DNA from 3 places in the Chryseobacterium sp. G0201 genome. Region 3 is predicted to be linked to each of the others. Evidence: riboswitches for the same ligand, from Rfam matches in the RefSeq annotation. Region 3 holds a riboswitch; each other region holds the start of a gene.
What was found. A riboswitch is a leader RNA that binds a small molecule or an ion and turns the genes downstream of it on or off. The one in region 3 is predicted to bind S-adenosylmethionine.
Positions count from the first base shown of each region.

Region 1: it holds a riboswitch for S-adenosylmethionine, as region 3 does, so the genes downstream of both, EG348_RS09250 (alpha/beta fold hydrolase) here and EG348_RS08590 (SusC/RagA family TonB-linked outer membrane protein) in region 3, are expected to answer to the same signal.
Region 2: it holds a riboswitch for S-adenosylmethionine, as region 3 does, so the genes downstream of both, EG348_RS05750 (TonB-dependent receptor plug domain-containing protein) here and EG348_RS08590 (SusC/RagA family TonB-linked outer membrane protein) in region 3, are expected to answer to the same signal.

Region 1 covers NZ_CP033917.1:2,043,075-2,048,624, forward strand. The annotation lists gene EG348_RS09240 (T9SS type A sorting domain-containing protein) at 1-872, opposite strand, end outside; gene EG348_RS09245 (MGH1-like glycoside hydrolase domain-containing protein) at 1,224-3,839, opposite strand; SAM riboswitch class I at 4,027-4,134, shown strand; gene EG348_RS09250 (alpha/beta fold hydrolase) at 4,200-5,138, shown strand; gene EG348_RS09255 (ACT domain-containing protein) at 5,142-5,550, shown strand, end outside.
Region 2 covers NZ_CP033917.1:1,301,788-1,307,337, reverse strand. The annotation lists gene EG348_RS05760 (T9SS type A sorting domain-containing protein) at 1-110, shown strand, start outside; gene EG348_RS05755 (alpha-amylase family glycosyl hydrolase) at 347-3,181, shown strand; SAM riboswitch class I at 3,312-3,418, shown strand; gene EG348_RS05750 (TonB-dependent receptor plug domain-containing protein) at 3,515-5,550, shown strand, end outside.
Region 3 covers NZ_CP033917.1:1,908,683-1,914,232, reverse strand. The annotation lists gene EG348_RS08595 (RagB/SusD family nutrient uptake outer membrane protein) at 1-954, opposite strand, end outside; gene EG348_RS08590 (SusC/RagA family TonB-linked outer membrane protein) at 973-3,882, opposite strand; SAM riboswitch class I at 3,966-4,062, opposite strand; gene EG348_RS08585 (type II 3-dehydroquinate dehydratase) at 4,305-4,712, shown strand; gene pckA (phosphoenolpyruvate carboxykinase (ATP)) at 4,883-5,550, opposite strand, start outside.

The sequences.
Region 1 (5,550 bases), 130 kb from region 3:
TATTTAATTTTTTTCAAATTAATCATTCCATACGTATTGATAGAGCTTAAAGATGTAGGAGTAATAGGATAAGATTCATTCAAATCCAATTCTTTAATTTGAGAAAGCTCAGACAATTGTAAAATACCATCTACGTTTGCATCAATTTTAAAATATTGATTACTAAGATTTTTTGCAACCATATTAGATGAGGATGAATAAAGTAATGCTGCTTTAAAAGTCGGATCAAGATAAGGTATTGTACTAATTGTTTGTGAAATACTTCCTGTGGATGGTAAAATATCAGAACTGTCTTTTAAAACTTCCGTTAATACAGGATTGTTCGAAACATTAAGTGTTTGAATGTTATTCGGATGCGCATCAATAAAAGACAAACCTGAAAGCTGATTTCCGGATAAATTAACGGTAATAAGATTAGGTAAATTTGATACGTTGATATAAATAAGGCTGTTGTTAGCTAAATCAATATTCTTGATGTTTGGGGAATATTGAAAATAAGCACCAGCGATATTATTATTGTTGGCTATAATTGTTTGCAGGCTTTCCAACCCCTGTAATTCTAATCTTTGAATGGTGTTATTAGAGCAGTCAAGTTTTACAAGATTTCTGAATTGAAATATTCCGTCAAGTTCATGTATATTAGAATTTGATAAATTCAGTTCACTTACTTTTTCAGCTTCATTTTTACTAATATCTCCATCTGCATTTGCATCTACTGCAAAATAATTTCCGTTTAGATCCTTTGCTATCATATTTCCTGATGAGGAAGCAACTAGTTTTGCTTTAAAATTTCCTTCCAGATTCAATATTTGCGCTTTTAATCCCAACATGAACATCGAGAAAGAAAGCAAAAGAAATAATTTTGTTTTCATAGTATAATTTTTTATTGTGTGTTTTAATTTTAGCTGATTTTATTCTTTTTAAGAAAAAATATTGATGTTTGATAAAAAATATTATCAAGAAAATATTAGCAGATTTATTGAGTAATTAATTGCTTTTTGGTGTTAAAAAAGAAACCAGCTTTAAAAAGCAAGATATAGACAGAGCAGTTCTGTTTAAGTTTTCCTAATAAGAATATTAGGAAAGCAAAAGGGAATTTTGTTTTCATTTGTGTTTTTGTGATGCAAATATAAATAAATTATAGATATCTCGCGACTATTATAATTTAGATATAAATCTATAGATTCAGTCCATAAAAAAGCCCCTTAAAAAGAGGCTTAGAATTATATCGTCATTCTGGGTTTCATTAATTTTGCGACGGTGGCAGTCCATCCAGTTTGATGTGATGCGCCAACTCCGCGACCATTATCTCCATGGAAATATTCAAAGAAAGTGATGTAATTTTTAAAATTTTCATCATGATTAAATGTCGCATTTCCTCCATTGAAAGCTCTTTCTCCATTTTCATCTTTTAAGAATATAGAGCAAAGCCTGCCGCTGATATTTTGGGCAACTTCGTCAAGATTTCTTTTGTCACCGCTTCCAGTTGGTAATTCTACCTTTAAACTGTTTCCGTAATAAAAATGGAAGCGTTGCAAACTTTCCACGATCAGAAAATTGATAGGAAACCAAATTGGACCTCTCCAGTTGCTGTTTCCTCCAAACATTCTGCTGTCACTTTCTGCGGGAGTATAATAGACCCTATTTTCTCTACCATGTACAGAAAACACAAACGGGTTTTCTTCATATACTTTAGACATTGCCCTGATTCCGTACGAGCTTAAAAATTCTTTTTCATCAAGCATTCTTGTCAGAACTTTCGACAATCTGTTTTTACGCAGAATACTCATCAAATGCTTTCTTCCGTGACCTTCCTCTTCCCAATGAGACACAAGTTTTGTTAATTCCGGTTTGTTTTTTAAGATCCATTCCATTCTTGTCGTAAAGTTTGGCATCTTATCAAGCAAATGATGATCAATAACTTCCACAGCAAACAAAGGAATTAGCCCGACAATACTCCTTAAACGTAAAGTAGCACTTTCACCGTTTCCTAGTTGAAGCACGTCATAGAAAAATCCGTCTTCTTCGTTCCATAGACCTTCTTTTCCGTCACCCATGTTTTCCATGGCTTCAGCAATGTAAAGATAATGTTCAAAGAATTTGATCGCCATATCTTCGTAAACCTGATAATATTGAGCAAGTTCCATTGCCATTCTCATCATATTCAGAGCGTACATTGCCATCCAGCTTGTTCCGTCGGCTTGTTCGAGATGCTGACCGTCTTTCAATTCCATATTTCGGTCAAAAGCTCCGATATTATCGAGTCCTAAGAATCCTCCACCAAAGATATTTTTTCCGTTTTTGTCTTTTCTGTTAACCCACCAAGTAAAATTTAGAAGCAGTTTTTGAAAAACTTTTTCTAAAAATAAAAGATCAGGTTTTCCATTTGTTTTTTCATCGATTTTAAAAACACGGAAGCACGACCAGGCATGAACTGGCGGATTTACATCACTCAAGTTCCATTCGTAAGCCGGAAGTTGTCCGTTCGGATGCATGTACCATTCTTTGGTCAATAAAAGAAGCTGGTTTTTGGCAAATTCAGCATCAATGATGGCAAAAGGAACACAGTGGAAAGCCAGATCCCAAGTTGCATACCAAGGATATTCCCACTTATCAGGCATGGAAATAATGTCTTTGTTATGCATGTGATTCCACTCCGTATTTCTTACATAATTATTGAAATCTCTTGGAGCCTCAAAATTAGGATCACCTTTTAACCATTTTCCAACATTATAATGATAAAATTGTTTGTTCCAAAGTAATCCTGCGAAAGCTTGTCTTTGTACATTTTTTTCGTCTTCACTGTTTACATCATGCTGAATTTCATGATAATATTCATCAGCTTCGGAAATTCTTGTTCTAAAAATTTCATCAAATTGATTAAATGGTTCATCAGTTTCATTCGGAGAAAGTCTGAAATCAAAAGTTTTTGATTCTCCGGCTCCAATCATTTCATCAATTAAAAAAGAAGCTTTTGTACCTCTTTTTTCTGGATTTACAGTATTACTTCCATAAATGATATGATCATTAATTCCGTCTTTAAAATAGGTGTTTCCGGAATAAAGTGTTCCGTATAATTTGGGACAATTCGTCTCATTTTCACAAAAAACGCTATTTGAATTACTCTTTCTGGAATAGAATTTTTTAATAGAAATACTGTCATGATTAATATCGATACAGCTTTCCGAAGAAGCATTTAGCTGACCTTTGTAAGTATTGTAGCCCCATTTCCAGTTGTTTCTGAACCAGACGGTCGGAGCAACCAATATAGGCGCATCATTCTGACTTCTGTTGGCTACCGTTACCCTTACTAAAATATCATTATGTTCAGCTTTACAATATTCAATGAAAATATCAAAATATTCATTGTTATTAAAGATTCCGGTATCAAAAATCTCGTATTCAGGTTCTTTTTTGCTTCGTCTCCCATTTTCGGAAATTAATTGATCATAAGGAAACTCGTTGATGGGATATTTATATACCATCTTCATGTAACTGTGAGTAGGGGTGTTGTCTAAATAATAAAAGATTTCTTTAATATCTTCACCATGATTTCCCTGATGATTGCTCAACCCGAAAAATCGCTCTTTTACCATCTTATCTTTTTTGTTCCAGAAAGAAAGCGCAAAACATAAAAGCTGCTTCGGATCAGAGATTCCTGCGATGCCTTCTTCTGCCCATCTGTAAGCATAGCTTTCGGCTTTGTCATGACTTGTAGATCCCCACGCATTGCCGTCCGGACTGTAGTCTTCACGCACATTTCCCCATTGTCGGTTACTTACATAAGGTCCCCAGTTTTTCCAGTCTTTATCTTGTAATCTTTGTTTTTCAACACTCATATTTCATCACTTTTCATTACGAAGGTAAGTTTTTTGAAAAATAATTCCAACATTTTGAATTTGAAGAATACTTAACATGTCCTTGGAACTCTTTTGTTTAAAGGCTTTTCGAGATTAAATTAAATTTTTATAAATATTTAAAAGAAAATTTCTATCTTTGCAGCATTCGATCATTCACATATTGAAAATGTTATCAAGAAAGGTTGAGGGATTAGACCCTGTGAAACCTTAGCAACCCTTTGCGCAAGCGAAGAAGGTGCTACGTTCTACCAAAATTTATTTGGACAGATAACTTACTGAAGTTCTTTCAGCCATTTCTAATGGCATTTTCAAATTGTATTATCAAAAAGTATAATAGAATTGAAAACAGAACTAAACTATATTAATCTTTCGTATCAAACGAATTCCAAAAAGGAATACAATATCCCGTTGAGCTATCAGCTTTTCGGGAAAGACCTGTTTTCAGCACCGATCATTTTAGTTAATCATGCCTTAACCGGAAATTCAGATGTTTCAGGAGAAAAAGGATGGTGGAAAAAATTAATTGGTGAAAATCAGGTTATCGATACAAACAAATATACAGTTCTGTGTTTCAATATTCCCGGAAACGGTTATGATAATTTTTTAATTGATGAATATGAAGATTTCACGCCTTCAGATATTGCCAATATCTTTTTAAAAGGCCTTGAAAAACTTAATATAAAAAACTTGTACGCCATTATTGGAGGTTCTCTAGGAGGTGGAATCGGCTGGGAAATGTTGACAAAAAATCCAAATCTTGCCGAGATCTTCATCCCAATTGCCTGCGATTACAAAACGCACGATTGGCTTCATGCACAATGTCTGGTTCAGAAATTTTTATTAAATGGAAATGATAAACCACTGCAAAAAGCCAGAATTCATGCGATGTTGTGTTACAGAACACCTCAATCTTTAAACGATAGATTTCAAAACAAATATAATCAGGAAAAACAGCTTTTAGAATCGGAAGATTGGCTTGTTTATCACGGAAATTCATTAAACGAAAGATTTAGTTTAAAATCTTATAAACTGATGAATCATCTATTAATGAACATTAACGCAGAAGAAATTCAATTGGAGAAAATCCAGGCGCGAATGCACATGATCTCCGTTGATACAGACTTATTCTTTCCTGCTTCCGAAATCCGAATGTGTTTTGAAAAGCTTAAAGAAAAAAAGGAAAATATTTTCTATCACGAGATCAAATCAATTCATGGGCACGACGCCTTCTTAATGGAATACGAACAATTAAATAAAATCATTAAAAATATTTTATAGACGATGAAAAATGCTAACGAAATAAAATTTTTGAAAAACAGATCAATCATTAAATTTGAAGGAGAGGATTTCTTAGGTGAAATAGGGATTGACGGACGAATTTTTAAAGCGCTTACTTTAGCGCGAATCAGTGTTGGAGTAATTTCTCAACAGGCAATTGAAAACGGATTATCAATTTTGGTTCAGGAAGCTGACTCTGAAAAAGCGGTAAATTGTCTGATTGACGAATTTGAAGCAGAAAGAAAATCAGGGAAAGTTTCTCAGATTTACAGCATAAATAATGTGTCAGTTTTAGGCTTTGTTGCAGAAGATTTCAACAAAATTTTGGCAGAATTAGCTAGAAATAACGTTTTCCCGTTACTTTTAAATCAAGTAGCAAGTGAAGGACGTGTAAATATCGTGGTAACTTCTT
Region 2 (5,550 bases), 610 kb from region 3:
GATTCTCTAATGATCAGATCGATATGCAAGGACTTCCAAAAGGAATTTACATTGTAGAATTGAAATTAAAGAACGGACAGACTTTCTCTAAAAAAATCAGCAAAAACTAAAGTCCATAGATATTTGATTGATGAACAAAAGGCTTTTTTAAGGCCTTTTGTTTTACATATTAGTTCATTATTAAATTGCAGAAACCCGATGTGTATGATAAAAATATACATCGGGTTTTGTTTTATAAAATTGATAAGTCCCGAATAACTAAAGTGTGAAATTTTATAGTTAAAAGAGCTAATTTCTCAAAAAATAATTTACATTCGTATAGTATTAATAAAAAAAACAAACTTTTATGAGGAAATTTTATTCGAGTGTATTGTTGTTTATGACCGTCCTTATTTTTGGGCAGATAAGCTATACAGTTACACCAAATCCGTTCAATGAGACGGATCAGATTACATTAACGATATCCGGAAGCCAGATCGATGAATCTGCTTGGGGACTTGCGAATAATGCTGTTTATATGTGGACCTGGTCTTTAGATACCAATTACAGCAATAGTCAAAATTGTCCTACCAATGGGAGCTGGGGAGATTCTAATGACTTAAATAAATTAAGTTATAATTCAACAGCAGATACCTATTCTTTGACATTTACTCCGACAACGTTTTATAACAGAACGGGAATCGGAAGATTCGGGTTTTTGTTGAAAGATAAAACGGGAAGTCACCAGACATCAGATACTTTTGTAAATGTTGGAATTTTAAATTTAAACTTAACCAATCCTTTAGCGAACAGTTTGACATCGGTTCCGGTGGGAAATTCTGTTAATGTGACGGCTACAACCAATGTTAATTCAACATTTCAGTTGAAAGCTAACGGAACAGTTGTAAATTCTACTTCAACGCCTTCTGCTTCATATTCTTACAGTTATACCGTAACTGCAGATGCGAATATGGAATTGATTGCTACAGATGCCAATTCAAATACTAAAAATGCAACATTCATTTTACAAACACCGAGAAATGTTATTTCTGAAGCCATTCCGACATGGATAAAGCAGGGGATTAACTATCATCCGACAGATAATACCCGAGTTGGTCTTGCGTTGTATGCTCCGTTTAAAAATTTCGTTCATGTGATCGGAAGCTTCAATAATTGGGTTGTGGATGATGCTTATTTAATGAAAAGAGATACCACAAATCCTGATCTTTATTGGATCGAATTAACGGGGATTACGCCTTCTCAATTATATACCTTCCAATACAGAACCAACGATCTTAGAAAAGTAGCAGATCCTTTTTCTCCACAAATATTGTCTTCTTATGATGATCAGTGGATTTCGGCTACAACCTATCCAAATTTACCTGCGTTTCCTGCAGGACAGGGCTTTGAGGTTTCTATGTTTAAAACAGGACAGGCTCCTTACAACTGGCAGACTACAAACTTCCAGAGACCAAACAAAGAAAATTTAGTGGTATATGAATTGTTGCTTAGAGATTTTACTCAGGAAAAAAACTGGCAGTCATTAATCAATAAAATTACGTATTTAAGAAATTTAAAGATCAACGCAATTGAATTGATGCCGATCATGGAATTTGAAGGGAATCTTTCCTGGGGATACAACACTTCATTCCATTATGCTTTGGATAAAGCTTACGGAACTCCCGAAAAATTCAAGGAGTTTGTAGACTTATGCCATCAAAACGGAATTGCAGTCATTCTGGATGTTGCTTTTAATCATGCGACAGGACGTTCTCCGTTGGTAAGACTTTGGAATGTTGATCCGGATGGAGATGGTTACGGTGATGTTGCTCCAAATAACCCATATTTTAATACAGTTCCGAAACATTCGTATAATGTTTTCAATGATTTTAACCATACAAGCCCATCAACTAAATATTACGTTGAAAGAACATTGCAACAATGGTTGACAGAATATCATATCGACGGTTTCCGTTGGGATCTTACAAAAGGCTTCACGCAAAGCTGTTCTGAGAATGATGAAGCTTGTACCAATGCTTATCAGCAGGATAGAGTAGACATCATGAAATATTATGCCGATAAACAGTGGGCAATTGATCCGAATTCTTATATGATCTTCGAACATTTAGGAACAGATGCAGAAGAGCAGCAATGGGCAAATTATAGAGTTGCAGAAGGAAAAGGCATAATGCTTTGGAATAATCAAAATGGCGCGTACAACCAAAATACGATGGGCTACAAAGAAAACAGCAGCTTTGACAGAATGAATCATACGCTTCACGGTTTCACCAATATGCATGCGGTTGGATATGGAGAAAGCCATGACGAAGAGAGATTAATGTTTAAAAATCTTGCTTATGGAGCTGTAAACGGAGCTTATGATGTTAAAAATCTGAATACTGCGCTGAACAGAATGAAAACTTTCGGAGCAACATTCTTCACAATTCCCGGCCCAAAAATGATCTGGCAGTTTGGCGAATTGGGCTATGAATTCAGCATCAACAGATGTGGAGACGGATCTATCAACAACGGTTGCAGAACAGATGAAAAACCAATTGCTTTTTCTTTAGGTTATGACACAAACGCAAACAGAAAAGCGGTTTATGATACTTGGGCTCAGATTATCAATCTTAGAAGTTTGTATCCGGTTTTCAAATCAAAAACATATTCTGTAGAATCAAACAATCTTACCAATGATCCGAATGGATTAATTACAAGAATTTATGTATACGATAACGCGGCGAGTACTGTTCAGAATGTTGTAGTTATAGCCAATTACGATACCTCTGCAAAAGATGTGGTACCATATTTTCCATACACAGGACAATGGAAAAATTTAATGGATAATACGATTTCAAATATCACTTCTACAACAGCTCCGATCAATCTTCAGCCGGGAGAATTTAGAATTTTCGGAAATTATACCGGAACTTTATCTACAGTTGACGTAAATGCAGAAAATAAATTATCGCTTCAAATCGCAGACAATCCTGTGAAAAATGGTTTGGCGAAACTAATTTATCATAAAGCTAAAAACGGCGAAATTGCAATCTATGACATGAGTGGCAAAAAAATGGATTCATTTAAATTAAAAAATGAAAATGGAACTTATGAATTAAAAGCCAATTATTCTGCCGGAATGTATCTGGTTCATTTAAAATCAGAAACCGGAGTTGCTATCCAGAAGATGATTATTAAATAAATATATTTTAAATAAAGAGAGAGAGGTAATGAAAATTATCTCTCTTTTTATTTACGGTATAATTCACATTTTAACACTTCGAAATTCACAAATTTTTGCAGTTTTAAATTATTAATCTACCTTTGCAGTAGATTTATCAAGAAAGGTGGAGGGATTTGGCCCTGTGAAACCTTAGCAACCGACACAATTCCAGCGTGTAATGGTGCTAATTCCAACCCGATTGAGGGTAGATAAGTGAAGCAATATTCTAAATATTCATTCCATTTCTTGACAATCTTTGTTGGCGGATTTTTGTCCGTCAGGGTTTATTATTAATTTTGCAAAAAACAAAAGATGAAGAAACTAAGCATATCAGTATTATTGCTTGGAGCGGTTTTCGTATCGGCTCAGGAACTTGAAAAAGAAAAACAAATTGAAGACGTCATTATTGTCGGAAACCGAAATGCTAAAAGAACAAAACTAGAAACTCCTGTTCCGGTAGATGTTATCAATATTGAAAAAATACAAAAATCGGCACCTCAAACGACGGTTCAGGATCTTTTAAACTATGTAATTCCGTCTTTTAATGCGGTGAGACAATCTGCGTCTGACGGAACTGAACATATTGATCCTATGACTTTAAGAGGAATGGGACCTGACCAGGTTTTGGTTTTGGTGAATGGAAAAAGAAGACATACAACATCTCTGGTTAATTATCAAAATACAGTAGGAAACGGTTCTGTTGGGACAGATTTAAGCACAATTCCGGTGATTGCAATAGACAGAATTGAAGTCCTAAGAGACGGAGCCGCTGCTCAATACGGTTCTGATGCCATTGCAGGAGTTATTAATATTATTCTTAAAAAAGATATTGGCGCTTCGGCAAGTTTAAACTATGGATTATCAGGGAGAAATGATGGCGAAACGTATCAGGGAGCAGTTAATTACGGAACTTCTTTAGGAAAAGATAAAAGTTACATCAACTTATCATTACAATTAAGTCAGAGAGGAAAAACAACGAGAACGCAGAATCACGATTTAGATATTTTCGGAGATAATTTTGCCTATGAATTTGCTGATGATCCTGATGGAGCAAGAGCTTCTGACGACGAAATTATCAGACAAAGAGGCTTAACCCGAGACGATTTCAATTTCCAGATCGGTGATGCTCAGATAAAACAGGGTCAGTTGTTTTTCAATGCAGAATATCCTTTTAATGATCATTTTAAGCTCTATACTTTTGGAGGCTTCAGCTTAAAAGAAGGTGTGGGATTTGGTTTCAGAAGACTTCCAAGTGAGAAAGATAATATCGTTTCTTCAATTTATCCAAATGGCTTTCAGGCTAATTTAAAATCTCAAGTGTACGATCTTTCTTACGCTGTCGGAACGAAATATAATCTCAACGATTGGTTTTTCGACCTGAGCAATACTTTCGGAAGCAATACATTTAATTATAACGTTGACAATACCAATAATGCTTCTTTAGGCGCGAAATCTCCGACAAGTTTCTATGCGGGAGCCCACAGCTTTCTCCAAAACACCATAAATCTTGATGTTTCTAAGAATTTAAATAATTTCAATATTGCTTTCGGAGGAGAATTTAGGTTTGAGGAATATCAAATCAAGGCTGGAGATGAAGCATCTTATGCGAGATATGATATCAATGGAAATATTGCAACGCCCGGATCTACAGTTATTGGAAATGGTGGATCACAGTCTTTTATGGGCTTTTCTCCCGACAATGCTTTGAAAAAATCAAGACATTCTACAGCAGTTTATGCAGATGTTTCCTACGATTTAGATAAAAAATTAAATATCGATGCTGCTGCAAGGTTTGAAAATTATTCCGACTTCGGAAATACGTTGAATGGAAAATTAGCCATTAGATATGAATTCATAAAAAATTACGCGATTCGTGGAGCGGTGGGAACAGGCTTCAGAGCGCCATCTCTGCAACAGCAATATTTTAATAACTCGTATGCTGATATTTCAACTTCAGGAATCGGAATTGTTAGAAAAGGGATATTTACGACAGACAGTAAAGCGGCTGAGGTTCTTGGTTTTGATAAATTAAAACAGGAAACTTCTGTCAACGGAAGTCTTGGATTTACTTTAAAGCCTGCCAAAGGACTTTTCATCACCTTGGACGGATATTGGATTGGTGTAAAAGACAGAATCGTTATCACCAGCAACATCACGGATGAAAGATTGTCAGATCCTGAGTTGGTCGGTGAAAATAATGTTGCAGAAAGCGGAAGATTCTTCGCCAACGCGATTGATACGGAAACAAAAGGTGTTGATTTAGTAGTTTCCTACGACTGGAAATTGGCTGGAGGAAATTTAAACATCAATTTAGCCGGAAATTACACCGAAACCAAGATCACAGACTT
Region 3 (5,550 bases):
TGTATCAAACAAATCTTTGAAATAAGGATCTGCCATGAAGCTGTAATAATAACTTCCCGAAGACGAAACATCCAAAAAGTGGAAAGCATAACTTTCACCAGATTGCTCCTGCGTTTGTCCGTGCCCCCAAATCCATTCTCCGTTGCTGATGTCGTTGAAGCCGTCTTTATATTTTTCGGCAGTCATTAAAGCATATCCGTTTCTGGCAATTTTTGCAGAAGCTACAGCTTTCGTCCAATCTCCTGTATTTAAATAAACTCTTGCCAACAAACCATTTACAACAGATCTATCAATTTTATCTTTATTATTTCTTGTATAATTTTGAAGTAAATTGTCTGCATCTGTCAAATCACTTTTAATCAACGCATAAATTTCTTCAAGACTTGCTTTTTTCTTTCCAACTGAGCTTGTCGTTGTCGGTTCGGTATAAATCGGAGCCGTTAAAGCATTTTTATCTTTAAAATAACTGAACTGATAAAAACTCGCCAAGTTAAAATAACAAAATGCTCTCAACGCTTTTGCCTGACCTTTCACCTGATTTTTCTTATCCTGAGTTCCTTCTGCAGCATCAATTCTCGCGATCACATTGTTCATATTATTGATCACAGAATACAACGAATTCCAGATATAAAGAGGTCGGCTTCCGGTATTATTCACCAAATCTGTAAAGGCGTAAGCTCCGGGAAAGCCATATTTATTGGTCAAAACCGCAACGTCGCTTCCCATTGCATCACTTGTTCTCAACACTGTTGAATAACCAATGTTTGCATAGGTTGTTCCGTCATCGTTGAATTTTGCCCAAGTTCCGTTGATTACTGTTTCTGCACTTTCTGCAGTTTTGAAAACCTCCGCTTCATCGGCTTGATTGGTCGGAGCAGTTTCCAGATCGCTTTCACAGCTTATGAATGAAAATAAAGTGATTAAAGCAAAAGATAGATATTTTAAATTTTTCATTATCTTAATTTTAAATGTTTAAAGAGTTGCCTGTAAACCAAAAGTTATCGTTCTCATCGCAGGATATCTATAGTAGGTTGTTCCGTCTAATGTCTGTTCCGGATCCATTCCTTTATGTTTGTAGAATGTTAAAAGGTTTTCTGCCTGAACATAAATTCTGAATTTTTTCAACCCTAATTTTCCAAAATAATCTGATGGAAGCGTGTAACCTAAGCTCACATTTTTGATTCTCGCATACGTTCCTGAGTATAAAAATCTTGATGAAGTTGAAGTCCAGTTATTGGTTGTTGTACTTAATTTCGGAACGTCTGTAATTGTATTTTCAGGAGTCCATCTGTTCAGCATTTCAGCACTCCAAGCTCGTCCTGCCGAACTTCCGTTATGCATTAACATCGTGTAATCGGTATCTAAAATCTTTCCTCCGATACTGAAAGTCACCAATGTTGAGAAATCGAAGTTTTTATATGCTAAACTTGTCGTCAAACCTCCCATAACTTTAGGAAGTGATGATCCTTGCAATGTTTTTGTAGCTTTTGCATATTCTGAAGTTGTTCCTTCTACCGTATTTCCGTTGGCATCGGTCGTAATTGTTTTCCAAAGTGGATTTCCGTTACTAGGATCTACCCCAACCCATTCAGGAATGAAGAAATCGTAGATTGAACCTCCGACCTGTAACAGTTTTGTTCCACTTACAATTGAACCTTTCGGAAGTTTTGTGATTTTATTATTTAAAGTGCTTAAATTAAGATCAACATTCCATTCAAAATCTTTTGTTTTGATCGGAGTTGTGAATAATGAAAACTCAAAACCAGTATTTTTCAATTCGCCAATATTTGCCTGATACTCGGTAAAACCTAATGACGGCGCCAAAGGCATTCCAAATAAAAGATCTTTACTTTGGCGTTGGAAATATTCTACGTTACCTTTAATTCTGTTTTTCAAAATCGCGAATTCCAAACCTACATTTAAATTAAGGTTGGTTTCCCACTTTAAATCCGGAGTTGGTAATTTACTAGCTACCGTTCCACCTTCACCCAAATTATTGTAAAAAGTATATAAACTTTGGTAAGCATAATACGTACTTAATTTATCGTTTCCTTGCCCTCCATAACTCGCACGAAGCGTTAATTGATTGAAGAAATTTAAATTTTTAATAAAATCTTCATTCGAAGCTTTCCAAGAACCACCGACTGACCAGAACGTTCCCCATCTGTTTTCAGGAGAAAATCTTGAAGATCCATCAGATCTTACTGATCCGGAAAGGAAGTATTTATTCTGATAATCATATTCTGCTTTTCCTAAGAAGCTTAATAATCCCAACTTATCGCTGTTTCCACTGAAACCACCTAACAACGCTGCTGCATCCGGTTCATAGTAGTAAGGAAGTGAAAACTGGCTTCTGCTTCCAGAAATCGTCTGATATTCATAATGATAAAATTCCTGACCACCCAAAATATTGATGTGGTGCTGTCCGAATTTTTTATCGTAAGTCAAAATATTACTTGTCGTATAAGAAAGCGTTCTCGAGTTGGTTTTCGTTACCGAACCTCCAATTTCCGCACCTTCTCCCAACAATGGATTGGTATAATAATGACCGTTGTAATTCACTAAATCAACAGAAAAGCTTGTTCTGAATTTCAGTTCCGGCAAGAAAGTAAATTCTGCAAAACCTTTTCCTGAAAAGTTATCTTCTCTGTTTTCATTTTTATCTAAAGGCAACGTAGCGGCTGCATTTTCATTCTGCAAAGCGCTTGTTGGTCTGTATTTCCCGAAATCATAAATGTAATTTCCGTTGGAATCCAATTTATAACTTCCGTCAGCATTTCTTTCATAATAAGGATAAAAAGACGGAATCACTCTCGCCGCATTGATCACGTTATCTGTTCTTGAATCTGACGAAGGCGGTGCCTCCTGAAGACTGTTCGTGTAGGCTAAATTCGCTCCGACATTCAACCATTTTTTAACTTCAGAATTGATTTTTAATCTTGCACTGTATTTTTTAAAACCAGATTCTATCGCAATTCCTTTATCATCCAAATATCCTAAAGAGAAAAAATAATTACTCTTTTCATTTCCTCCACTGAAATCTAAGTCAACCTGATTTCTTGAAGCTGTTCTTTGCAAAATATCTTTCCAGTTGTCATTCCATAAAGTTGTTGCACCTGTTAAAAGTTTCCCGTCTGTTCCTACAGGGCTTGGGTAACCTGCTCCATAAGGATTAATTCCCAAAGCATTCACCAAATTATCAGTTGCCATCTGCGCAGCCTGCTGAGAAGAAACTTGACTTGATTTATAACCATTTCTCAATGCTTCCCAATACAATTCGTAATATTGATCGGTGCTTACCTGCTCATAATCTTTTACTGCTCTGCTTGAAAAACCCTGACTGATATTAAAATTCACTCGAGCCTCTCCTTTTTTACCTGATTTTGTTGTGATGATAATAATTCCATTAGCTCCTCTTGAACCGTATAATGAACTAGCCGTTGCATCTTTCAAAACACTGATCGATTCTATATCGTTTGGGCTGATGGAATTGATATTTCCGTCAAAAGGAATTCCGTCAACGACAAACAACGGATTGCTTGAAGCGCTCACTGAACCAATTCCACGAATTCTGATCGAAGCTGTTGAACCTGGCTGTCCTGAGGAACTTACTGCCTGAAGCCCCGGAACTTGTCCTTCCAAAGCTTTTGTAATATTGGTAACTGGCCTGTTATTGATCTTTTCACTCGAAATCGTTGCTACCGAACCTGTATAACTTGTTTTTTTAGCTTTTCCGTAAGCTACCACGACTACTTCATCTATTTCTTTTTCGCGAAGAGTATCTTTTTTTGTGTCCTGCCCATGTACACTTGCAATTCCTAAGAAAAACACAGCAACTGGCGGAATCCAAATTTTAGAATTAATTAATTTTTTGCTAATCATAATCAATTTTATTTATCAAATATTAAAAATTAACCCTTTGCAGAAAAGTTAGCAAAGGGCATCGATAAATACGATTAACCAAATGCTTATTGTTCCTTTAAAGGCTGAATGTAACACCTTGCTTTCTGCAGGTTGTTAAGATTTCATAGGGTCAGTTCCCTCCATCTTTCTTTATAAGCCGATCGAAATATGACTGCAAATCTAAAAACAATTAGTCTACAAAACAAGTAGACTTTAAGTTTTTTAATTATAATTTTATGAAAATTAAGTTAATTTAAACTTAAAAATCACTAAAATAGACAGTTATACAAAATGTTAAATTTTCAAATATGAGAAATATCATTAAAAATAATGTAAAAGTGGATTTTCACTAAAAATGAAAAATTTCAGTCTTAATTGAAAAAAGTTTTTAATTTTATAGAATGAAAATTTTAATTGTCAATGGTCCTAATTTGAATCTTTTAGGTACAAGAGAACCAGAAATATACGGAACAGTTTCTATGGAAGATTATTTGGAAAATGTAAAGTCTGAATTTTCTTCTCATGAAATACAATATTACCAATCAAACATTGAAGGTGAGTTGATTAACAGACTTCAGGAAGATGATTTTGATGCGCTGGTGATCAATCCGGGAGCTTTTACGCATTATTCTTACGCGATTGCTGATTGTTTAAAGAATATTCAGAAGCAAAAAGTGGAAGTTCACATTAGTAATATTTATAAAAGAGAAGAATTTCGCCAGAAGTCTGTGACGGCTGCAAATACTGATGCGGTTTTGTCCGGTTTTGGAATGGATGGATATAGATTGGCGATTTTGAGTTTTAAATAATTTATTAAAATTCAAAATAAGAGATGCTTCGACTCCGCTCAGCATGACATCGCTAATAAAGTATGTTGTAATAAAACGATTAGTATTAGGAATATCATGCTGAGCGGAGTCGAAGCATCTAAATATATATACAAAAAAAATCCTCATCGCATTGATGAGGATTTCTATTTTTAGTTTGTTGTCTGTTGCTGTAATTGAGGTCCGGAAGCGATAAGCTTTTCCCCTTCTTCTGTATTACAATACTGATCAAAGTTTTTGATATATTTTGCAGCAAGATCTTTTGCTTTTTCTTCCCATTCGGAAGCATCGTTATAAGTATTTCTAGGATCTAAAATACCTTCTGAAACGTTTGGTAACTCCGTAGGAACTTCCAAATTCATGATAGGAATTCTAGTTTTTGGCGCATCTTCGATAGAACCATCAATAATTGCATCAATAATTGCTCTTGTATCTTTTAAAGAAATTCTCTTTCCAGTACCGTTCCAACCTGTATTAACCAAATATGCTTTTGCACCGTGTTCTTTCATTTTTCCGATCAATGTTTTTGAATACATTGTTGGGTGTAATGTTAAGAACGCTTCACCAAATGCTGGTGAAAAAGATGGTTCAGGTTCAGTAATTCCTCTTTCAGTTCCGGCTAATTTTGAAGTATAACCGCAAAGGAAGTGATATTGTGCCTGGTTTTCATCCAAAACAGATACCGGAGGCAATACTCCGAACGCATCAGCTGAAAGATAAACAATCTTGCTTGCGTGACCTGCTTTTGAAGGCAAAACAATTTTATTGATATGATAAATCGGATAAGAAACTCTTGTGTTTTCAGTGATTGATCCGTCTG